Regions from separate parts of the Pseudomonas sp. Marseille-Q0931 genome, predicted to be linked through region 2. Evidence: riboswitches for the same ligand, from Rfam matches in the RefSeq annotation. Region 2 holds a riboswitch; each other region holds the start of a gene.
What was found. Region 2 has a riboswitch for cobalamin ahead of cobG (precorrin-3B synthase). Riboswitches for the same ligand answer to the same signal wherever they lie in the genome.

Region 1 (7,999 bases), on a different contig from region 2:
AGAAGCGATTCGATCAGTGCGCGGTCCACCAGCGGCGCATCGCAGGGCAGCACCAGCATCTGCTCGTGGCGCGCCGCGGCCATGCCGGCGCGAATGCCGGCTAGCGGCCCTTGAAAGTCCTGGTGCGCATCGGCGACCAGTTGGTCGGCATAGGCTGCGTAGCGCTCGGTGTTGCGATTGCAGGAAATGATCAAGTCGTCGCTCAACGGCCTGGTCAGGTCGTGCAGCCAGGCTATTAGCGGCTGGCCTCGCCATTCGATCAGCCCCTTGTCGCGTCCGCCCATGCGCTGGCCGCGGCCGCCGGAAAGCAGTAACACCGAGCAGGCGGGAAGGGTGGTGGATGCGTGCATGCGACAGTCTCCGAAGTCAGGCTGTGTGATATAACAGCGCCCATTCTCTCTCAATTGGAAGCCTGCCATGAACCACAAGGCCGATGCGGTTTTCGTGCCGCTGAACATTGCCGTGCTGACCGTCAGCGACACGCGCACGCTGGAGACCGATACCTCGGGGCAACTGTTGGCCGATCGCCTGACCGCTGCCGGGCACCAACTGGCGGCGCGCGTCCTGCTCCAGGACGATCTGTACAAGATTCGCGCCCAGGTCGCGACCTGGATTGCCGAGGATCAGGTGCAGGTCGTGGTGATCACCGGCGGTACCGGCTTCACCGGGCGCGACAGCACGCCGGAGGCGGTCGCCTGCCTGCTGGACAAGCAGGTCGATGGTTTTGGCGAGCTGTTCCGGCAGATCTCCGTGGCCGACATCGGCACTTCCACCGTCCAGTCGCGCGCGCTGGCCGGCCTGGCCAACGGCACGCTGGTGTGCTGCCTGCCGGGTTCGACCAATGCCTGCCGCACGGCCTGGGACGGAATTCTCGCTGAACAACTGGATGCACGGCATCGCCCCTGCAATTTCGTGCCGCACCTGAAACCGATGGGTGCCTGCGAGTCGCGCGGATGAGTTGTTGCGATCATCCCGGCCTGCTGCCCATGGAGGCGGCGCTGGAGCGTCTGCTGGCATTGGCCGATGCTGCGCCCATCGAACAGACCGAGCAGGTTGCGCTGGCCGATGCCGATGGCCGGGTGCTGGCCGAGCCGCTGATCGCGGCGCTGGATCTGCCGCCCTGGGCCAACAGCGCCATGGACGGTTATGCCCTGCGGCTGGCCGACTGGAGCGGCCTGCCATTACCGGTCAGTCAGCGCGTCCAGGCCGGCACTGCGCCCACGCCACTGCAGCCGGGAACCTGCGCGCGCATTTTCACTGGTGCGCCGCTGCCGGAAGGCGCCGACACCGTGGAGATGCAGGAGAACGTCGAGGTCGATGAAGCTGGGCGCGTGGATTTCCGCGAGCGGCTGAAGGTCGGGCAGAACGTTCGCGCCCAGGGCCAGGAAACCCGCACAGGTGAATGCGTGCTGCCCGCGGGTACGCGCCTGGGGCCCATCGAGCTTGGGCTGGCCGCGTCTCTGGGGGCGGCGCAGCTGTTGGTACGTCGGCGCCTGCGTGTTGCGGTTCTGTCCACTGGCGACGAGTTGGTCGAGCCGGGGCAGTCACTTGGCCCGGGCCAGATCTATAACAGCAACCGGCGCCTGCTGATCGCCTGGCTGCAGCGTCTGGGCTGCGCGGTGGTGGATGCGGGGATATTGCCCGATGACCTGCAGCGTACTCGTGAGGCGCTGGGCGCCTTGAGCGAGGTGGATCTGATTCTTTCCACGGGCGGTGTTTCGGTGGGTGAGGCGGATTACCTTGGCCTGGCGCTGCGCGAGGCGGGCGAGCTGGCGTTGTGGAAGCTGGCGATCAAACCGGGCAAGCCGCTGACCTTCGGTCATTACCAGGGCGTTCCGGTGATAGGTCTGCCGGGCAATCCGGCTTCGACGCTGGTCACCTTCGGTTTGCTGGCGCGTCCGTACATGTTGCGTCGCCTCGGCGCGCAGCGAGTGGAGCCGCTGGGTTTCGCCATGCCGGCAGGGTTCACCTGGGGCAAGCCGGGCATGCGTCGTGAGTACCTGCGCGCGCGCCTGGAGAATGGCCGCGTAGTGCCGTACGCCAACCAGAGTTCGGGTGTTTTGCGAAGCGCCGCGTGGGCCGAAGGGCTGGCAGAAGTAATGGAAGGTAGCACGCTGGCCGAAGGGGATATGCTGCGCTTCATCCCCTTGAGCGAGATTCTCGGCTAGCGCCCTGAAGCGCCCGGTTGTGCGAATGGTCGGGCGCTTTAGATGGCGCGGTGAAACCACTGGGTCACATTTCCGTCGATAGAATTTGCAAATGGGCTTTATAGAGGGCATAGTCGCGCACTTATAAATTCAATCGACACGGTCGTGCCCATGCTAAAACGCTTCGCACCCCTCGTGCCTCTTGCACTTACAGTCTTTCTCGCTGCCTGCGCCGGCCACTCGCCGCAACCGCAGGTCAGCGAAGCCACGGTCGAGCCCGTTGTTCGTCCGCTGTCTCAGCAGGCCGAGCCTGCCGATGATGAAATCAACGCGCTGATCGACGACGAACCCTATGAAATGCCGCAGCTGGCCGACAGCCTGCTCGATCTCGGGCGTTCGCTGATCGGTACGCGCTATCGCTACGGCGGCACCTCGGTACAGTCCGGTTTCGATTGCAGCGGTTTCGTCGGTTACCTGTTCCGTGAGGAAGTCGGCCTGGAGCTACCACGCTCCACTCGCGAGCTGATCAATCTCGACGCGCCCAAGGTGGCGCGCGCCGATCTGGAGCCTGGCGACCTGATCCTGTTCAATGACCGCGGTCGTGGTCGTGTCAGCCACGCCGGCATCTACCTGGGTGATGACCAGTTCATCCATTCCAGCAGCAGCCGCAGCGGTGGCGTGCGCATCGACAGCCTCGATGACAGCTACTGGAACCGCAGCTACCTGCAGGCCAAGCGCGTCCTTGCGCTGGCTCCGGTGGAAGAGCAAGTCGCGGCCAAGCGCCACAATTGATGTGTCACGGCGTAACTCCAGGGTTGCGCCGTTTGCCTGCAAGCGGCAGAGTAGAGCGCATTCAGGCCCTGGATCGCCTCGCTTATGCCTTTCACGACCCGTGTCGTCCTCGTTTCTCTCGCACTGCTGCTGACTGCCTGTAGCAGCCGCGCTCCCGCCCCCCAGCCCATCTACCATCCGCCGGTTTCTTCGTCCTCCTATCAGGGTGGCGCGCAGGACGTGTTGTTCCGTGCGCTGGGACTGGTCGGTACGCCGTATCGCTATGGTGGCAACACGCCGGAAGGTGGTTTCGACTGCAGCGGCCTGATCGGCTATGTCTACCGCGATGCTGCCGGTATTAGCCTGCCACGCTCGACCCGCGAGTTGAGCGCGATGCGCACTCCTGACGTTCGCCGTGATGCGCTGCAGAGCGGTGACTTGGTGTTCTTCGCCACCAACGGCGGGCGCGCCGTGAGCCATGCCGGCATCTATGTCGGCGAAGGGCGCTTCGTGCATGCGCCATCCAGTGGCGGCACCGTGCGCCTGGACAGCCTCGACAACGTCTACTGGCAGCGCGTCTATCTCGATGCCAAGCGTGTGATCACGCCCGAGCTTGCGCGCAACCCCTGATTCGCCATGGCCGAGCCCATCCGCCTGCCGCCCCAGCCCGAGGTCTGCGAGCTTTGCGCGCGGCCTGTGGCACTCACTCGTCACCATCTGATTCCCAAGGCGCTGCACGACAAGGCCTACGTGCAGAAGCGCTTTGCCCGTCATGAGCGCATTACCGCCACGCTCTGGGTCTGCCGGGCCTGCCACAACCAGATTCACCGGCTGTTCAGTGAAAAGGAGCTGGCCCTGACCTACAACAGTCGCGAGGCGCTGTTGGCGGACGAGCGCTTGCGGACCTTCGTCGAGTGGCTGGCGAGCAAGCCGCCGGGGTTCACACCCAGGCATTAGTGCGGCGGCGTTGACGGGCAGGGCTGCCAGCCTCTACCCTGCGCGCCTTGCTTCAGGTGCCCCAAGTCGTCATGAATGACCACGCCAGGGTGAAACAGGGAAGCCGGTTCCAATGCCGGCGCTGCCCCCGCAACGGTAGGTGAGTCAAACGCTGTTTCAGGCCACTGTGCAATGCACGGGAAGGCGCAGCGTCGAACCTTCGGGTTCGCTCACAAGCCCGGAGACCGGCCTGTCGCAGTTTCACGGCATCGCGGAGGGCGCTGCCCGGCCAACGCTCCGGTTCCACCGGGGCGTTCGTGTTGTCTGTCTTCCGCTCGCCTGATCAGCCATTGGTGCCTGGATGAGGACGCGCAGCGCATCGCGATCTCTTCATTACCGTTCGCACTGCTCATGCAGGCAACGAGGGCGCCTGACTTGCAGGAGCACAGCATGAGTGAGTCCACCGAACGCGACGTCCGCCACAAGGCGCGTATGCAGCGCAAGAAAGCTCTTATCGATGAAAAGATCGCCCAGGCCCAGGATGAATACGGTCTGCTGCTGGTACACAGCGGCAATGGCAAGGGCAAGAGCAGCAGCGCCTTCGGCATGGTCGCGCGTGCCCTCGGTCATGGCCTCAAGGTGGGCGTGGTGCAGTTCATCAAGGGCGCGGCCAGTACCGGTGAAGAAGCCTTCTTCCGCCGCTTTCCCGAGGAAGTCAGCTACCACGTGATGGGCGAGGGCTTCACCTGGGAAACTCAGGATCGCCAGCGTGATATCGCCAAGGCGCAGGAAGCCTGGGCCGTGGCTCAGCGCCTGCTCAGCGACGAATCTGTCGGCCTGGTGGTGCTGGATGAGCTGAACATCGCCCTCAAGCATGGCTACCTCGAGCTGGAGGCGGTCCTGGCCGATATCGAAGCCCGGCCGCTGCTGCAGCATGTGGTGGTGACCGGCCGTGGCGCCTTGCCGGGAATGATCGAGGCGGCCGATACGGTCACCGAGATGAGCCTGGTCAAGCACGCGTTCAAGTCCGGGGTGAAGGCGCAAAAGGGCATCGAATTCTGATGAATGCACGTCACTGCCCGGCGCTGCTGATCGCCGCCCCGGCGTCTGGTCAGGGCAAGACCACCGTCACCGCCGCGCTGGCGCGCCTGCATACGCGCCAGGGCCGGCGGGTGCGTGTCTTCAAATGTGGGCCGGACTTTCTCGACCCGATGATCCACGCCCGTGCCAGTGGCGCGCCGGTGTACCAGCTCGACCTGGCCATGGTCGGCGAGGCCGAGAGCCGGCGGCTGTTGTGGCAGGCGGCGGGCGAGGCTGATCTGATCCTTATCGAAGGGGTCATGGGCCTGTTCGACGGCAAGCCCTCGGCGGCCGACCTGGCCCGCCATTTCGGCGTGCCCGTACTGGGGGTGATCGACGGTGCGGCCATGGCGCAGACCTTTGGCGCACTGGCCCATGGCCTGGCCACTTTCCAGCCGGACTTGCCCTTTGCCGGCGTACTCGGCAATCGCGTCGCCAGCACCCGCCACGGCGATATCCTGCGTGATGCCTTGCCGCCCAGCATCCACTGGTTCGGCGCCTTGCCGCGCAGCGCAGCAGTGGAGTTGCCGAGTCGGCATCTGGGCCTGGTGCAGGCTGCCGAGCTCGCGGATCTGGATGCGCGCCTGGATGCTGCGGCCGATGCGCTGGTAGCTACCGCCGATGTGGACCTGCCGCCGGCAGTGAGTTTTGCCGCGCCGGTGATTGAGCCGCCACCTGAGCTGCTGGCCGGAGTTCGTATCGGCGTGGCGCGTGATGCCGCGTTCGCCTTCCTTTATCAGGCCAACCTTGATCTGCTGCAGGCCCTCGGCGCAGAGCTGCGTTACTTTTCGCCGCTGGCCGATAGCGAGCTGCCCGAGGTGGATAGCCTTTATCTGCCTGGTGGTTACCCCGAGTTGTACCTGTCCGAGCTGGAGAGTAATCAGGCCATGGCCGATGCGATTCGCGCCCATCACCAGGCCGGCAAACCGCTGCTCGCCGAATGTGGTGGCATGCTCTATCTGCTCGATGAGCTGCGCTACAAACATGGCGCCAGCGGGCGCATGCTTGGTCTGCTGGCGGGCAGCGCCGCGTTGCAGCCGCGCCTGACCGCACTGGCCCTGCAGGAAGTGACGCTCCCGGAAGGTGAGCTGCGCGGTCACACCTACCATCACTCGCGGCTGGAAAGCCCGCTCGATCCACTGGCACTGGGTCGCTGCCCTAACGGCAAGCCGGTGGCCGAAGCGGTGTATCGCCTGGGGCGGCTAACTGCCAGCTACATCCACTTCTATCTGCCGTCCAACCCGGAGGCGGCCGCCGCGCTGTTGCGTCCATGAGCGAGCACGCCTTCAGCCCCGAAGAGCGCGCGGCGGTGTACCGCGCCATCGCCGAGCGTCGCGACATGCGTCACTTCGCCGGCGGCGAGGTGCCGCCCGAAGTGCTGGCGCGTCTGCTCGAAGCGGCGCATCACGCCCCCAGCGTCGGCCTGATGCAGCCCTGGCGTTTCCTGCGTATCAGTGACCGGCAACTGCGCGAGGCCGCCCACGGGTTGGTGGAGGCTGAGCGGGTGCGCACCGCCGAGGCCCTGGGCGAGCGTAGCGACGAGTTCATGCGGCTCAAGGTCGAGGGCGTTCGTGACTGCGCCGAACTGCTGGCCGTGGCGCTGATGGAGGGGCGCGAAGCGCATGTCTTCGGGCGACGCACGCTGCCGGAAATGGATATGGCCTCGGTCGCCTGCGCCATTCAGAATTTGTGGCTGGCTGCGCGCGCCGAAGGCCTTGGGCTCGGCTGGGTATCGTTGTTCGACCCCGAGGCGCTGGCCGAGCTGCTGGGTATGCCGGCCGGCAGCAAGCCGGTGGCGCTGCTGTGTCTGGGGCCGGTGGACGCCTTCTATGAGAAACCGATGCTGGTTGAAGAGGGCTGGGCCACGCCTCGACCGCTGAGCGAGTTGCTATTCGAGAATCGATGGGGAGTGCAGGGTGACTGAACGATGAGCCTGGCGCTGATCACCTGTGCCGGCGTGGCGCTGGATGCCGTGCTGGGCGAGCCGCGTCGCGCGCACCCGCTGGTGGCCTTTGGGCGCCTGGCCGATCGCCTGGAGCAACGCTTCAATCCCGCCGGCGGCGGCTGGCGCAGCCACGGTGTCACTGCCTGGTGCCTGGCGGTGCTGCCGCTGACCCTGCTCACCTGGCTGCTGGTACAGATCAGCGGGTTGGGCTGGGCGGTGGAGATCTTCGCCCTGTACTTCGCCCTTGGCCTGCGCAGCCTTTACGAGCATGCGCAACCGGTAGCGCGCGCACTGCGCCTGGGCGATCTGCCGCTCGCCCGTGAGCGCGTCGGCTGGATGGTCAGCCGCAACACCGCCGAGCTGGACGCCACCGGCGTGGCCCGCGCCGGTACCGAGTCGGTGCTGGAGAACGGTTCCGATGCGGTATTCGCCGCCTTGTTCTGGTTCGTTGTCGCCGGTGCGCCTGGCGTCGTGCTGTATCGCCTGAGCAACACCCTGGACGCCATGTGGGGCTATCGCAACGAGCGCTTCGAGCGCTTCGGCTGGGCGGCCGCGAAAATCGATGACGTACTCAATTACGTGCCGGCGCGCCTGGTGGCGCTGACTTATGCACTGCTCGGGCGTACCTGGCTGGCGTTGCGCTGCTGGCGCAGGCAGGCGCCGTTATGGGACAGTCCCAATGCTGGCCCGGTGATGGCGGCCGGTGCCGGCAGCCTGGGAGTGAGTCTGGGCGGCGCCGCCGAATACCACGGTGAGCTGCATGAGCGCCCGCAGCTAGGCGAGGGCCCGGCGCCGCGCGCGCGGGATATCGAGCGGGCAATGAACAGAGTCGTTGCCGGCGTTGGCCTGTGGCTGCTGTGCCTGATGATCTGGGAGGTGCTGGGTGCTTGAACACGGAGGTCGACTGCGCGCCGCGGCGCAGCGCTACGGCATTCCCCTGGAAGACTGGCTGGACCTGTCCACCGGTGTCGCGCCCTACGGTTGGGAGCTTCCGCCGGTTCCGGCTGCCGCCTGGGCGCGGTTACCCGAGGTCAACGACGGCCTGGAGGCGGTCGCGCGCGATTACTACGGCGCCGCCAGCCTGTTGCCGGTGGCCGGCTCGCAGGCGGCGATCCAGGCG
Region 2 (7,999 bases):
GCCGGGCAGGCAGTCGCTGGGCGTCTGTTCGAACAGCGCCGGCAGCGCGCGCTGCAGCCACGCTGGCTCGAGGTAGAGCGTGGAGTAGGTGAAGCCACCCGGCGACGGCGCATGGCCGTCGTGAATGTCGCCGGGTTCGAGGAAGAAGGTCTGCCCGGCAACGCTGCTGAACAGCGCACGGCGGCAGTGGAACTGCTGCACACCCTGTTCGGTGAAGCCGATCAGGTAGCTGTCGTGCCAGTGCGGGTCGTAGGCGTGGCCCTCGAAATGCGCACGGATCACCTCGATGCCGGTATCGGCATCCTGCTTGAGGTCGACCCATGACTGCGCGTTCATCGCCTGTTGCCTATCGCTGCTGTGGACCGATGAGCTTAGCGCGTTCGGCGCGCAGGCCTAGAAGGTTTGTGCAGCAGATGAAAAGCTCGCGGACAAGTCCGCTCCCACAACTCCAGCGGCGTTCTGTGGGAGCGGACTTGTCCGCGAAGCTTTTCTCCAACAGGCCCCTACAACTCGGGATACCAGCGCGGGGTATACACCCACTCGCCGCCATTGGCTCGCGGGAAGCGACGGGTCTGGCTGGAACCGATGATCACCAGGGTGCGCATGTCGACCATCTCCGGCGTCAGCTCGCCCAAGGTGAGGCTACGCAGTGCTTCGGCAGGACGGCCGATATCGCGGCCGAGCACCACCAGCGTTTCCGGCGTGCGGTGCTGGCGCAGCAAGTCGAGCGCGCGGCCGAGCTGCCAGGGGCGGGATTTGGAGATCGGGTTGTAGAAGGCCATGGCCAGGTCGGCCAGGGCAGCGTGCTCCAGGCGTTTCTCGATCACCGCCCAGGGCTTGAGGTTGTCTGATAGCGAGATCAGGCAGAAGTCATGACCCAGCGGCGCGCCGGCCTTGGCAGCCGTGGCCAGGGCAGCGGAAACGCCCGGTAGTACTTCCAGTTCGACGTCTTGCCAGGCCTCGCTTTGCGGGCTTTCCAGTGCTTCCATCACGGCGGCGGCCATGGCGAACACACCGGGGTCGCCCGAGGAGATCATCACCACGCGGCGGCCGCTGGCGGCCAGCTCGAAGGCGTGGGCGGCGCGCTGCAGCTCCTCGCGGTTATCGCTGGGGTGCAGGCATTGATCGGCACGCAGCGGGCCGGCCATCTTCACGTAGGTGTCGTAGCCAAGCAGGTCTTCGGCTTCGTCGAGGGCGCGGCGCACAGCGGGGGTCATATGTTCGGCGGCCCCAGGACCAAGGCCGACCACGCTAAGGCGCCCACGGCGCTGGCCGAGGCGCTCGATATCCAGCGGTCGCTCGCCCAACAGCAGGCGCAGGCCGTCGCCAATATGGTGCTCGGGCGGCAGTTCGCTGGTGTTGTGGATAAAGCGCAGCGGCAGGTTCAGTGTCTGCGCTGCCGCGTGCAAGTCAGCGTTGGCCATCAAGCTTTTATCCGCGATCAGGCACGCCAGCGCCTGCGGCGCCAGGTTGGCGGCGCTGAGTGCCTGCTGCAGGCGCGCCGGCAGGTCGGCGCCGGGGCGTTCGATCAGCGCGGCGGCGCAGCGCGGGTGGATCAGCAACTCGTCCGGTTGCGCCGGACGCGCCTGCGCGGTGACGTGGATGACCCGGCGGGCGGTTTTATCCACAGGCAGTTGCGCCGTCTCGAGCCAGGGTGCCTGGCCTTCGATGCGTACCGTTTCGCCACCGAGCAGGTCGCTGACGAAGCGCTTGCCTTGCTGCAGGTCGGCCAGCGCGTAGCCGGCCGGCGGCTCCAGCAGGCAGGTGCCGAAGCGCAACTCGCCGCTGGTGGTGATGGCTGGCGTGACGTCCAGGTGCGCGGCGATCTCGCGGGCCAGGCGGTTGACCCCAGCCAGGCCACCGAGCAGCGGCACCACGGCGCTACCGTCTTCGGCCAGGGCCAGCACCGCCGGCTCGGCGCCCTTTTCCGCCAGCAACGCGGCGAGACTGCGAATGACGATGCCGGCAGCGCACAGCACCACGAGCGGCTGGCCGGCGCGATACAGCGCGCGCAGGTGCTCGCCGAAGTCATCGTAGTGGCGCTCGGCGCCATCGGCGCGGCCGCGCAGGCCATGGATCACGGCCTGTGGATAAAGCGCCTGGAGGCGTTGTGCAGTGGCCAGCGCGCTGGCGCCGAGGATGACGATGTTCATACGGTAAATCCTGTAGCCCGGATGCAATCCGGGGAATGGGTTTCCCGGATTGCATCCGGGCTACGGTCTTGAGACGGGTAGGGCGGGTGCAACCCGCCAGCTCGCTGTTGGCGGGTTGCACCCGCCCTACGGGATTACCCCCGCCATTTCTGTCCTGGCACCAAAATCATGGAAAAGTACGGCGACTCCATCGGCTCCACCTCGTCCAGCGCGACGATCTTCTGGCTGGCCATGGTGGCGCGTTCGACGTAGTGGGCGCGGTCGTCCAGGCCGAGCTTGCGCAGCACGCGGCGCACCTTGTCGAAGTTGCGGCCGAGCTTCATCACCACGGCCGCTTCGGCGTCGCGCAGGCGTTGTTCCAGCTCGTCTTCCGGCAGCACGCCGGAGAGCACGCTCAAGCTCTGGTTGCGGTACACCAGCGGCGTGCCGAGCACCGAGGCGCAGCCGAGCATCGAGCACACGCCGGGCACCACTTCTACCTCGTAGCGATCGGCCAGGCGGTCGTGCAGGTACATGTAGGAGCCGTAGAAAAACGGGTCGCCCTCGCAGATCACCGCCACGTCCTGGCCGGCGTCCAGCAGCCGGGCGATCTGCTCAGCGCAGGTGTCGTAGAAGTCGGCGATCACATCTTCGTAGGACAGCGGCGGGGCGAGCTTTTCGGTGGTCACCGGGTAGACCAGTGGCAGGCGCTGCTGGGTGTCGTCCAGGTGCGCTTCGATGATGCCGAAGGCATTACCGCCGTGGCCGGCGTTGTGCTTGGCCTTGGCCACGAAATAGGCCACCACCGGTGCGCCTTTGAGCAGGCGCAGGGCCTTGAGGGTGAGCAGCTCGGGGTCGCCAGGGCCGACGCCGAGGCCGAGCAGACGGCCAGCCATCACTCCACCTCCGAGGCGAGGGCGTTGACCGCCGCCACCGCCATGGCGCTGCCGCCACGGCGGCCACGGACGATCACGTAGGGCACGCCACGGCTGTCTGCGGCCAGGGCGTCCTTGGATTCCGCCGCGCCGATGAAGCCCACCGGCATACCGATGATCAGCGCCGGCTTCGGTGCACCGGCGTCGAGCATTTCCAGCAGATAGAACAGCGCGGTGGGCGCGTTGCCGATCACCACCACGCTGCCTTCCAGGTGTTCGCGCCAATGCTCCAGGGCTACCGCCGAGCGGGTGTTGCCGACTTCGCGGGCCAGCTCCGGTACGCCGGCGTCATGCAGGGTGCAGATCACCGGATTGTTGGCCGGCAGGCGCGGGCGGGTGATGCCCTCGGCGACCATGCGCGCGTCACAGAGGATCGGTGCACCAGCCAGCAGCGCGGCGCGGCCAGCGGCGCCGGCACCGGGGGAGAAGCGCAGATCCTCGACCACGTCGACCATGCCGCAGGCGTGGATTACCCGCACGGCGAGTTTTTCCAGGTCGGCGGGGATGCCATCGAGGTTGGCCTCGGCGCGGATGGTGGCGAAGGAGCGGCGGTAGATTTCCTGACCGTCGCGGATGTAATCAAGCATCGGGGGTTCCTGCGGGTGTTGGCGGGCGAACCAGGCGCCGGCCTCGTCGATGGTCATGTCTGGTGCCAGCAGGCGGCCGAAACCTGGCGCCTCGGGCGTGCGTTGATAGAGCTGGTAATGTTCGGGCGTGCTGGCCAGCAGCGTGTAGGGCTGCACGCGAGCGCTGGCGCAACTGCGCGAGCAGGCGCTGAGGTGTACCTGCGGACGAGCGCCGTTTTCGCGCAGTCGCTCGGCCAGCTGCAGGGCGTGCTGCTTGCTGTCGGCCAAACCGCGGGCGCAGGCCGCCGAGCCGGTGCAGGCGACCAGGCCGAGCAGCGGCTCGTCGGTCTGGGTGAGCAGCCCCAGTTCGGCCAGCGCGGACAGCAACTCGCCGGCCTTCGCTTCGGGTACGTTGCCCAGCAACAGACCCTGCCAGGGTGTCAGGCGCAACTCGCTGTCGCCGTGGCGCTCGCTCAGTTCTGCAATGGCGAGGAGTTGGTCGGCGTGCAGGCGACCCAACTGAGCACCGGCCGCCACCATGCGCAGGCCGCTCTGCGCCTGTGGATAAATTCCTGCCGGAGCCCGTCCAACGCCAGCGCTCGGCTGCCAACGGGCCGGCACCGGTTGCAAGGGGAAATCCAGTCGAGTCTGCAGGCGTTGCAGCAGGTCGGCCACCGGGATATGCGTCAGCAGCTGACGCATGCGCGTTTGCTCCGGGGTGGCAAGTTCGAGGAACAGCAGCAAGAGCTGGCGCACCAGTTCGACCGCCTGCGTCACCTCGACTCGCGCCGGTGGCGCGTCGCTGGGACAGCCGGCCAGGCCCAGCAGTATGTGGGTTTCGTCCTCGGCGGCCAGCCACAGGTCATGGGGATGTTCACGCATGGCCAGGGCTTCGCCACCGTCCAGTTGCAGGGCGAACTTGGGCGACAGCGCATGCAGCGCCGGGGTGTCCTGCAGCAGGTCGAGCAACTGGCTGGCCAGCGGGCGTACGTCCATCCGCATGTGCGGATCGAGGCCGGCGGCAGGGCTGAGCAGCAGGTTGCGTACATCGTCGGCGGCGGCCACGCGCGGTCCGAGGCCAGCGCCGAGCAGAGCGTCGATCAGCGTGCTCTCCTGGCCGGGCAAGACGCCACGAATCTGCAGGTTGCTGCGGTTGGTCAGCTCCAGCACGCCACTGGCATGCTGCAACGCCGCCTCGGCAATCGCCCGCGCCTGGGCACTGCGCAGCACGCCGCCGGGCAGCTTGATGCGGCAGATGCCGCCATCCAGCGCAGGGACGATACGCAGCAGGCCGGGGCATGCAGAAGGGCGAACGGGCGCGAGCAAGGGATCACCTGTGGATAACGACGCGGCGACCGAACCAGCGAAATTCGCCCATAGGGAATTTCATGGCATCGGTACACCCCGCCCGATGTTGGCACTCGCGACCAGCGTTCGTCGGCAGGTCTCCTGGCTGACAGGTCATGATCCGCTGCGCCTTCCCGGTTAACAGGCCGTTGAAAAACTACCTACGTTGGCAATACGGCGTTAAAAACGGCCTCAAAATGCTCATTTACAACACGTAAATTGCGCTTTTTCGGCCGTTTTGCCTTGTCTTGCCTACCTCGCCTACGTTTTTCAACGGCCTTTCACCCAGTGGCCGATTGCATTGGACTCGCTGTTTACAGTTGCGGGGGCAGCTCGGTCGCGATCAGAGATCGCTCCGGATTCCCTCTTAGGCCCGTTTTTTAAGGGGCACCGACGAAGGCTGTATTATGCCCGCTTTGCCCGGCGTCGCGACACGCGCCCTGTCGGCTACTTGCGAGGAAGGTGGATGAAACCCTGGTTGACCCTGGTTGGCATCGGCGAAGACGGCTATCCCGGTTTGGGCAAGGCCGCGCGCCGCGCCCTGCTGACGGCCACGCGCATCGTCGGTGCGCCGCGGCAACTGGCCTTGCTGCCGCCGTGCATCGGCGGCGAACGGGAGACCTGGCCCAGCCCCTTCGATCTTGGGCCGCTGCTGGCGAAGCGCGGCGAGGCGGTGTGCGTGCTGGCCAGCGGCGACCCGATGTTCTACGGCGTCGGCGCCAGCCTGGCGCGCCAGGTGCCTGCCGATGAGTTGCAGGTATTGCCGGCACCGTCTTCGGTGTCGCTCGCTGTGGCGCGCCTGGGCTGGCCGTTGCAGGAGGTTGAGGTGATCTCCTTGGTCGGCCGGCCGCTGGCCACGCTCAACGCCCGGTTGTATCCCTGTACGCGTCTGTTGGTGCTGAGCGCCGATGGCGACACGCCTGCTCAGGTCGCCGAAGCCCTGCGTGCGCGCGGTTTCGGCGCCAGTCGCCTGACCCTGCTGGAGCATCTGGGCGGCCCTGACGAGCGCCGCATCGAGGGCCTGGCCGCAAGCTGGAACTTGCCGCGTAGCGCCGACCTCAACCTGCTGGCCGTGGAGTGCCTGGCCGACGCCGGGGCGCAACTGCTGCCGCCGACCTGCGGTCTGCCGGACGACGCCTACCGCCACGATGGGCAACTGACCAAGCGCGACGTTCGCGCCGTGACCCTGGCGCGTCTGGCGCCACTGCCTGGCGAGCTGCTGTGGGATGTCGGCGCCGGTTGTGGCTCCATCGGCATCGAATGGATGCGCGCGCACCCGGCCTGCCGAGCCATCGCCATTGAGGCCAACAAAGGGCGTCAGGATCATATCCGTCACAACCGCGATGCCCTTGGCGTCCCCGGCCTGCAACTGGTGGCCGGGCATGCGCCCGAGGCGCTGGATGCGCTGCCGGCTCCGGATGCGATCTTTATCGGCGGCGGCGTCACCGTGCCCGGCGTGCTGGATGATTGCTGGGCCGCGCTCAAGGCAGGCGGGCGACTGCTGGCCAACGCCGTGACGATTCAGAGCGAGGCGGCGCTGGTGGCCTTCCGTGAACAGCATGGCGGCGAGCTGCTGCGTCTGACAATGGCCCAGGCGCAGCCCTTGGGCGGCTTCGATACCTGGCGCGCGGCGCTGCCGATCACTCTGCTGGCGGTACGCAAACCGTGAGTGCGCGCATCCTGCTGCTCGGCGGCACCACCGAGGCGCTGCGCCTGGCCCGTCGCTTGGGGCCGGAGGCGATCTACAGCCTGGCCGGCCTTGGCCGCGTGCCGGAGGATCTGGCCTGCCGCGTGCGTGTCGGCGGTTTCGGCGGCGCCGAGGGCCTGGCCGCCTTTATCGCTGGCGAAGGCATCGAGCTGCTGCTGGATCTGACTCACCCCTACGCGGCGCAGATCAGCCATAACGCGGCCCGTGCTGCCGAGATCGCCGGCGTGCCGTGTTGGGCGCTGCGTCGTCCGGGCTGGCAGGCCGGCCCGGATGATGACTGGCGCGAAGTGGAGGGCTGGGATGAACTGACCCGCGCCCTGGCGCCCTTCGAACGGCCGTTCTTCACCTCGGGGCGCGAGCCGCTGGCGCATCTGCACGAGATTCCCGCGCATCAGCACTGGACGGTGCGCTGTCTGCAGACCGAGCCGGCACCGCCGCGTGCCGAGGTGATCGGTGCGCGTGGGCCGTTCGCCCTGGACCAGGAGCGCGCGCTGTTCGCCCGTATCCGCTGCGACGTGCTGGTGAGCAAGAACAGCGGCAGCGCCTCCACCGAGCCGAAGTTGCAGGTGGCGCGGGAGCTTGGATTGCCGGTGCTGCTGCTGCGTCGTCCGTCTTTGCCAGCGGTGAAGCGGGAGTTCGCCGAGCCGGACGCCTTGTGGGAGGCGCTTCAGCGGCGAATGGATGGCTGCCGTCGCGGCTGAAGCCCCTCCCACAATGGTTACATCCGCCCTACGCTTGCTGTTGCGCTGCTAGACTGCCGGCCCGTTCTGGAGACCGTCATGAGCCAAACCCCCTACGCCCGCATTCTGTTCATCGGCCCCGGCCTCGGTCGTGGTGCTTCGGCCGAGCGTTTGCGGCAGCGCGTTGAAGCGCTGTTGGGTGAGGCGCATCTGCATGACAGCGAGCAGGACGGCTTCTGGCAGGCCATCGATGAGGCGCCGCGACCGCTGCTGGTGGTCGATCTGGAGCCACGCGCCGATGCCGCGCACCGCGATTGGCTGCGCGAATGTATCGCCGAGCGCGGTGATTGGGCAGATGTGTTCGTGGTCTGCACGGCGCTGGAAGACACCTGGCTCGATGGCCTGGGCGCACTGCTGGAGCAGCGTGACGCGCACATTCCCTGCAGCGATGTGCCGCCGGTGCCGGCGCATCATGCTTGGTCGCAGATTCCGCCGCATGCGCAGCGTCTGCTGCTGTGCAACGGTCCGCGCTGCACGCGCAAAGGCGCGCTGGGCCTGTGGAAAACCTTGCGTCAGCGGCTCAAGGCGGCGGGCAGGCTGGAGTGCGAGGGTGGCGTGCATATCACCCGCA
Region 3 (7,999 bases), on a different contig from region 2:
AACGCCCTGCTGCTGGATTTCCTCGCGAGACACTACCGGTAACGCCGATGTGGTCAGCAAATTGAGCTGTTTTCCTGGCATCAGGTAAACTGCCGCATCTTTTACACCTATAACGATTCGCCTGATGCCGACCACTTTCCACGAGATCCCCCGCGAGCGCCCGTTGACGCCGCTGCTCGACAGCGCCAACACGCCCGACGAACTGCGCCGCCTGGCCGAAGCGGACCTGGAAACCCTCGCCGATGAACTGCGCCAGTACCTGCTTTACAGCGTCGGCCAGAGCGGCGGGCACTTCGGTGCCGGCCTCGGCGTGATCGAGCTGACCATCGCCCTGCACTACGTCTTCGACACTCCCGATGACCGCCTGGTGTGGGACGTCGGTCACCAGGCCTACCCGCACAAGATTCTCACCGGCCGTCGCGAGCGCATGGGCAGCCTGCGCCAGAAGGACGGTCTGGCCGCCTTCCCGCGCCGCAGCGAGAGCGAGTACGACACCTTCGGCGTCGGCCACTCCAGCACCAGCATCAGCGCGGCGCTGGGCATGGCAATCGCCGCCCGCCTGAAGGGCGAGAAGCGCAAGAGCGTAGCGGTGATCGGCGACGGCGCGCTGACCGCCGGCATGGCCTTCGAGGCGCTCAACCACGCCACCGATGTCGGCGCCAACATGCTGGTGATCCTCAACGACAACGACATGTCGATCTCCAAGAATGTCGGCGGCCTGTCCAACTATCTGGCCAAGATCATCTCCAGCCGCACCTACGCCAGCATGCGCGAGGGCAGCAAGAAGATCCTCTCGCACCTGCCCGGCGCCTGGGAAATCGCACGCAAGGTCGAGGAACATGCCAAGGGCATGCTGGTGCCTGGCACCCTGTTCGAGGAACTGGGCTGGAACTACGTCGGCCCCATCGACGGCCACGACCTGCCCACGCTGCTGGCGACTCTGCGCAATATGCGCGACCTCGACGGCCCGCAGTTCCTCCACGTGGTGACCAAGAAGGGCAAGGGCTTCGCCCCGGCCGAGCTTGATCCCATCGGCTACCACGCCATCACCAAGCTGGAACCGGTGACCCCGGTCGCAGCACCGAAGAAGCCCAGCGGCCCGAAATACTCCAACGTGTTCGGCCAGTGGCTGTGCGACATGGCTGAGCAGGACGCGCGCCTGGTCGGCATCACCCCGGCGATGAAGGAAGGCTCGGATCTCGTGGCCTTCAGCGAGCGCTTCCCCGAGCGTTACTTCGACGTGGCGATTGCCGAGCAGCACGCCGTGACCCTGGCGGCCGGCATGGCCTGCGAAGGCGCCAAGCCGGTGGTAGCGATCTATTCCACCTTCCTCCAGCGCGCCTATGACCAGTTGATTCACGACGTGGCCGTGCAGCACCTCGACGTGCTGTTCGCCATCGACCGCGCCGGCCTGGTCGGCGAAGACGGCCCGACCCATGCCGGCAGCTTCGACCTGTCCTACTTGCGCTGCATCCCCGGCATGCTGGTGATGACGCCGAGCGACGAGAACGAGTTGCGCCGCATGCTCACCACCGGCCACCTGTTCGACGGCCCGGCGGCGGTGCGCTACCCGCGCGGCAGCGGCCCCAACGCGCCGCTCGATGCCGGCCTGGAACCGCTGGAAATTGGCAAGGCCGTGATACGCCGCCAGGGCAAGGGCGTCGCCCTGCTGGCCTTCGGCGTGCAACTGGCCGAAGCCCTACGCGTCGGCGAAACACTGGATGCCACAGTGGTCGACATGCGCTTCGTCAAACCCCTCGACGAAGCCTTGCTACGCGAACTGGCAGGCAGCCACGCGCTGCTGGTGACCATCGAGGAAAACAGCATCATGGGTGGCGCCGGCAGCGCGGTCAGCGAATTCTTCGCTGCCGAGAACTGCCAGGTGCCGATGCTGCACCTGGGCCTGCCGGACTACTACGTCGAGCACGCCAAGCCCAGCCAGATGCTCGCCGAATGCGGCCTCGACGAAGCCGGCATTGAGCGCGCGGTACGCCAGCGCCTGAACCTGCTTCAGGCCTGAGCATGAAGCCCGCTCATCGCTGAATGAGCCGGGCTTGCTTGTCATTCATAGACACGCACTTTAAGGTGCGCGCACTTCATGTTCCGCCAGGGTGCGCTGCGCAAGCGGCGTTAAACGGGAAGTCGGTGCGCTCTTCATGAGCAACCCCGACGCTGCCCCCGCAACGGTAATCGACCGCAGGCCCAAGAGCCTGCAACCACGCCCAACAGCCACTGGGTAATACCGGGAAGGCGGACGCGGGTCGAGAGTCCGGAGACCGGCCCTGACGGTGTGACTGGTGTTGCGGAGGGCCGCACCGTCAAGCGCCGCCGTCCCGCGCTTGCCCCTGCCCTCCTCGAATGTCTGCCGACTTTGAGGAATCTCGATAATGAAACTGTCCCGCCTGGCTTTGGCCATCGCCGTCATGCCTACTGCCGTATTGGCTGCCGAGCCCTATATGAGTGCCCCTCTGGTGGTGACCTCCGGGCGCCTGGCCGAGCCGCAAGCCCAGGCTACAGCGGCGACCACGGTGTTCGAACGGGCGGATATCGAGCGTCTGCAGGTCAGCAGCGTTGCTGAACTGCTGGAGCGCGTACCCGGTCTTGGCGTCGTGCGCACCGGTGGTGCTGGCAGCCAGACAGGCGTCTTTCTGCGCGGCACCAGCACGGCGCAGACCCTGGTGTTGGTCGACGGTCAACGTATCTCGGCCGCGTCCAGCGGTACCAGCAGCCTGGAATTTCTCGCGCCTGAGCAAATCGAGCGCATCGAGGTCGTGCGCGGCGCCCGTTCGGCGCTCTATGGCTCCGACGCCATCGGCGGGGTGATTCAGATCTTCACCCGCAAGGGCGACGGCCAGGGCCTCAAACCCTACGCTCGCCTGGCAGCCGGCAGCGACAGCACCTACCAGCGCAGCCTCGGCCTCTCCGGTGGCGACCAGCGCACGCGCTTCAATCTCGGCGCCGCCCTGGACGAGACGGCCGGCATTGATGCCACTCGCGACGGTTTCGGCGCCAATGGCGATGACGACGCCTATCGCAACCGCTCGCTCAGCCTGAATCTGTCGCATCGTTTCCACGATGACCTGCAGGTGGGCTTCAGTGCGCTCGATCAACGCGGCCAGGTGGAATACGACGATGTCTTTACCGGCTCGCTGCCGACCACTGACTTCCTGCTCAGCAGCATCTCTGGCTTTATCGATGCACGCCTCAACGACGCGTGGAATAGCCGCCTGGAATTGGGGCATAGCGAGGACAAGCGCGACAGCGGCAACGACCAGGCAGGCGGCAGCGTCAGTCAATTCAACACCTATCGTGACGCTGCAAACTGGCTGAACACGCTGACACTGAGCGACAACCATCAACTGCTGCTGGGTCTGGACTGGTATGAAGATCGAGCACAGGGCACCACGGATTTCGTCGAGGACTCACGCTGGAACCGAGCGGCCTTCATTCAGCATCGCTACGCCGGTGAGCGTTTCTCCACCGAGCTGGGCCTGCGTCATGACGACAACCAGCAGTTCGGCAACGAGAACACCTGGAACGCGGCATTGACCCTGCCCCTGAACCAGGCCAACGACCTGATCCTGTCCTATAGCGAAGGTTTCCGCGCACCGACCTTCAACGACCTGTATTACCCGGACTTCTGCGCCGGTGGCCTGTGCTTCCCAAGCGCCAACCCCGACCTCGCCGCGGAACGCTCGAAGAGCTACGAACTGCAATGGCGCAGCCGTTACAGCGACACCGGCTCCCTGCAGGCGTCCGTGTACAGCACCGAGATCGAGGACGCCATCGTTCTGGACCAGAACTTCATTCCGCAGAACATCCAGACAGCCCGGATCAACGGCTTCGAAGCCGCCGTGCAGCAGGAGCTTTTCGGCTGGCAGGGCAACCTCGCCCTGGCGCTGATCGACCCGCGTGACCGCGACAGCGGCCACACCCTGCAGCGCCGTGCCAAACGTACACTGAGCCTGGATCTCGACCGCCGCTTTGGCGATGTCTCGGTGGGCGCAGGCTGGCGCGCGATCAGTGGTCGCTACGACGATGCCGAGAACGAGATCGAGATGAGCGGCTACGGCCTGCTCAGCCTGCGCGCCGCCTGGCAGGCCACCCAGGAGCTGGGCCTGAGCCTGAAGCTGGATAACCTGCTGGACAAGGATTACGCAGAAGCGACCTACAGCACAGCCAATGGCCGATTCGGCTACAACAGCGCCGGCCGCACCGCGCTATTCGCCGTGACCTGGACGCCGCAGCTCTAAAGTTGATGAGCAACAACCGTAGGGTGGGTTAGCGGCGCTGAACACCAACATAGCCGACGCCGATAAACACTGTGCGCTCGGATGGCTGCCCCACGTAACCCACCAGGCGATAGATCGTCTTGCACCAATGGTGGGTTACGCCGCATCAAGCACAGTGAATCAACCGACCATCGCAACAAGCGGCCAACCCACCCTACGTGACGCTATGCACCCCACGTAACGCTAACGCGCCGACGCCATCAGCGCGCACAGCTCTTCGATGGCCCCGAGCATCTGCCGGCTGGGCCTTTCCAGGCCCTTGTCCGGCACCGCCCAGACCTGCCCCAGGCGTACCGCATGCAACTGCGGCCAGGCCTGCCAAGCGGACAATTCGGCGTTGCTACCGCCAAGAATCACATCTGGATCACGCGCCAGCACCGCTTCGACGCTGACCTGAGGCGCAGGCTGCGGCAGGTCATCGAACAGGTTGCGCGCACCGCACACCTGCAGGGCATCACCAATCAGTTGCTGGCCACCGATGGTGTAAAGCGGCTGGTGCCAGATCTGATAGAACACCGACAGGGGCTGATCGCGCCGGTAGCGCTGACGCAACGCATCCAGCGCGCCCCGAAACTCGGACGCCAGCTGCTCACCCGGCTCCGGCCGGCCAATTCGCTTGCCAATGCGTACGAAGGCATCGCCGAGTTGGTCGAGGCGTTGCGGCTCGACGATCAACAGATCGATACCTAAACCCCGCAACTGCGCCTGCTGCGCGGGCGGCACGCTGCCTGGCGCGATGAGGATCAGATCCGGTGCCAATTGCAGCAGACGCTCGAATTCCAGCTGGCCATAACGCCCAACGGTGGGCAGATGCGCCAGCGCGGCTGGACGCTCATCCCCGTCGAGTACACCGACCAGCAGGTCGGCGGCATCCAGGTCGAGCATGATTTCGCTGAGCGAGGGCGCCAGGCTGATCACCCGTTCGGCGGCCGACAGCGGCAGCGTCAGCAGGCACAGGGCGAGCAGCCACTTACGCATGTCAGCCCAGCTGATGGGGGATGCGATAGAGGCTGTGCAGGACGATGGACGCCAGTGCGAGCAGCACCAACGGAATCGCCTCCAGGCCAGCCAGCACCGCCAGTGCAGCGATCCAGGCCGGCAGCGCGGCGCCCAAAAGAGCGCGCAGGCGTACACGATCCAGCTCCAGCCAGGCGGCGGGTTCGGCTTCGCTGTCGAGCGCCTTCTCGGAGGCGATCAGCGCGCGCTTGTAGGCGGAAAACAGCGGCAGGCTGACGAACATCGAGGCCAGGCCGGCGATGAACAGCGGCATGGTCAGCACCGTGGTATTACCGCCACCGAACAGCAGGTTGAATACGAAAAGCGGCGCCAGCGCCACGCCCAGCTGGCGCCACCAGGCCAGCGCCAGCCGGCGCTTTACCTGGCCTCGGGTCACAGGCTTTCCTCGGCCTCACCCTGATGCTGGTTACCCAGCATATGGCCGAGCTTGCCGGCCTTGGTGGCGAGGTAGCGCTTGTTGTAGGGGTTGTGCGCGATCTGCAGCGGCACGCGATGATCCACGGCGATGCCCATGTCGCCCAGCGCCTTGACCTTGCGCGGATTGTTGGTCATCAGCTTGAGGCTGTTGATTCGCAGATGCTCGAGCATTGGCAGGCAGATGGCGTAGTCGCGCTGGTCGGCACCGAAGCCCAGACGCTCGTTGGCCTCCACGGTATCGGCACCGCCGTCCTGCAGTTCATAGGCACGGATCTTGTTCAGCAGGCCGATGCCACGACCTTCCTGACGCAGATACAGCAGCACACCGCGACCCTCATTGGCGATGGCCTGCAGCGCTGCCTGCAGTTGGGCGCCGCAGTCGCAACGCAGGCTGAACAGCGCGTCGCCGGTCAGGCATTCGGAATGCAGACGCCCGAGCACCGGAGCACCATCGGCGACGTTGCCGAAGGTCAGGGCGACGTGCTCCTTGCCGGTGGCCTCGTCGAGGAAACCGTGCATGGTGAACACACCGAAAGGGGTGGGCAGTTGGGAGGCGGCGACGAACACGACGGACACCGGATACTCCTAGCAATGAGTACGAAACAGGCGCGCATTGTATCAGCAGGCCCAGCGGCCGGGTCAGACAGAATTGCTGATCATCGGTATCGAAACGGTTAATGCCGTGATCAGAGCTTGGACTCCAGCACCAGCATGCCCTGCTCCTCGCGCCAGCCGACGCGACTCATGAAGCTCATGCCGAGCAAGGCTTCGGCGGGGGCGCCCCCTTCCAGCACCACGGCCTCGACGCCAAGCACCTCGATGTCGCCGATCTTGACCCGATCCAGGCGGACCCGCCAGCCACGCGCCGTACCACTGGCAGTACTGACCGTGAGCGGTTGCCCACTGACGCGAAAGTCGATGCCCAGGCGGCGCGCCTGGGCTTCATTGAGGGCAACCGACGTGGCACCGGTATCCACCAGAAATGGCACGCTTTGGCCGTTGACCGAACCGGTGATCCAGTAGTGGCCACCTGGCCCCTTGGCAATGCTCAGGCGCTTTCTAACCGGTTCGGCGAAACCGGCGCTGTATTCGCGACTCAGCGGATAGGCGCGCTCGACACCATCGACGCGCAACACCGCGCCCTGCTTGTCGACGCTGACCACCTGCACACCGCCCGGGCCGCTCTGACCGACTCGCACCAGCTTGCGCTGGCCGTCGACGTTGACCACTGCCGCGCCGGGAAACAGACCGACCACCTGGACCTGAGAAGCCGCCCAGGAAAGGCTCGAACACGACAGCACCAGCACAGCGAGACAATGACGAAGCAGCATGAATGAGGGTCTCCCGGCTCAGTCGAAGGGATAGGGCCAATGCCAGCGCGCGAAGATCGACCGCAACTCGCCGCTGGCAATCAGCCTGGCCAGACGCTGGTCATAAAGCTCTGCCAGGGCACGACCACGCGGCGTATCGGCAAAACCGAGATAAAGCGGCAACTGGGTCAGATCCGTCACGCGATACCGCTGCGGGTTGGCGGCCTGGTTCAGGACGTAGTCGACCTCGGGACGAGCATCGATGTAGAAGTCCGCATGGCCCAGGTTGAGCATGCCGAGGATACCGCCACGCCGCTGCACTTCCCGGTAGTCGCGCACATTCGGCAGATATTCCTCGTAGCCATAGCCTCTCACCCAGACCAACCGGTATTTGCCCAGGCTCTCCAGCGTCGGCACGGGCTTGTCCTTGAGGCCGACCGCGACGATCTGATCGCTGTCATAGTGCTCCTTGGGGTAAAACACCTGATCCTCGATCTCGTCGCGATAGGCACCGACCCAGGCATCGGCCCCGCCGCGCTGCACGAGCCCGACGGCGCGCGTGTAGGGCACGCTGTAGATGCTCAGCCTGACGCCTGCCGGCTCGAACACCTCACGCATGATGTCCCAGCCCAGGCCGGTACCGTCGGCTTCGGTGTAGGCTTCCCACACCTCGCTGGCCAGGCGTATCTCGTCTGGCAGATCACTCTGCGCCTGAGCACCGCTCAGGGTGCACAGCATCAACAGTACGCCCAACCAGCTTTGCCTCATCCCCATGACCTTTTAGAAACCCAGCCCTGCTCCGTAGTTGGCCCAGGCCCAGACCAGCCCCTGCATGGCCAGCCAGGCGAAGACCCCGGCGATGATGTCATCGAGCATGATGCCGACACCGCCATGCACATGACGGTCGATCCAGCGAATCGGCCAGGGTTTGACGATGTCGAACAGACGAAACATGAGAAAGCC

Region 1: another riboswitch for cobalamin. It lies ahead of cobO (cob(I)yrinic acid a,c-diamide adenosyltransferase); the one in region 2 lies ahead of cobG (precorrin-3B synthase).
Region 3: another riboswitch for cobalamin. It lies ahead of P3C50_RS21770 (TonB-dependent receptor domain-containing protein); the one in region 2 lies ahead of cobG (precorrin-3B synthase).

What each region holds. Positions count from the first base shown of each region.
Region 1 is NZ_CALNWT010000005.1:118,649-126,647, reverse strand. Features, by position in the region: gene mobA (molybdenum cofactor guanylyltransferase MobA) at 1-350, opposite strand, end outside; gene moaB (molybdenum cofactor biosynthesis protein B) at 418-957, shown strand; gene glp (gephyrin-like molybdotransferase Glp) at 954-2,168, shown strand; gene P3C50_RS12005 (C40 family peptidase) at 2,319-2,939, shown strand; gene P3C50_RS12000 (C40 family peptidase) at 3,024-3,548, shown strand; gene P3C50_RS11995 (hypothetical protein) at 3,555-3,875, shown strand; cobalamin riboswitch at 3,913-4,123, shown strand; gene cobO (cob(I)yrinic acid a,c-diamide adenosyltransferase) at 4,305-4,916, shown strand; gene P3C50_RS11985 (cobyrinate a,c-diamide synthase) at 4,916-6,208, shown strand; gene bluB (5,6-dimethylbenzimidazole synthase) at 6,205-6,858, shown strand; gene cbiB (adenosylcobinamide-phosphate synthase CbiB) at 6,862-7,770, shown strand; gene cobD (threonine-phosphate decarboxylase CobD) at 7,763-7,999, shown strand, end outside.
Region 2 is NZ_CALNWT010000007.1:106,198-114,196, forward strand. Features, by position in the region: gene P3C50_RS13060 (AraC family transcriptional regulator) at 1-336, opposite strand, end outside; gene cobJ (precorrin-3B C(17)-methyltransferase) at 504-2,153, opposite strand; gene P3C50_RS13070 (precorrin-2 C(20)-methyltransferase) at 2,288-3,028, opposite strand; gene P3C50_RS13075 (precorrin-8X methylmutase) at 3,028-3,654, opposite strand; partial or broken gene cobG (precorrin-3B synthase) at 3,844-4,959, opposite strand; cobalamin riboswitch at 5,055-5,390, opposite strand; gene cbiE (precorrin-6y C5,15-methyltransferase (decarboxylating) subunit CbiE) at 5,447-6,649, shown strand; gene P3C50_RS13090 (cobalt-precorrin-6A reductase) at 6,646-7,389, shown strand; gene P3C50_RS13095 ((2Fe-2S) ferredoxin domain-containing protein) at 7,468-7,999, shown strand, end outside.
Region 3 is NZ_CALNWT010000017.1:83,631-91,629, forward strand. Features, by position in the region: gene P3C50_RS21760 (alpha/beta fold hydrolase) at 1-42, shown strand, start outside; gene dxs (1-deoxy-D-xylulose-5-phosphate synthase) at 125-2,020, shown strand; cobalamin riboswitch at 2,093-2,300, shown strand; gene P3C50_RS21770 (TonB-dependent receptor domain-containing protein) at 2,388-4,253, shown strand; gene P3C50_RS21775 (cobalamin-binding protein) at 4,476-5,270, opposite strand; gene P3C50_RS21780 (MFS transporter) at 5,272-5,685, opposite strand; gene ribA (GTP cyclohydrolase II) at 5,682-6,302, opposite strand; gene P3C50_RS21790 (TIGR02281 family clan AA aspartic protease) at 6,413-7,057, opposite strand; gene P3C50_RS21795 (substrate-binding periplasmic protein) at 7,076-7,810, opposite strand; gene P3C50_RS21800 (phosphatidylglycerophosphatase A) at 7,817-7,999, opposite strand, start outside.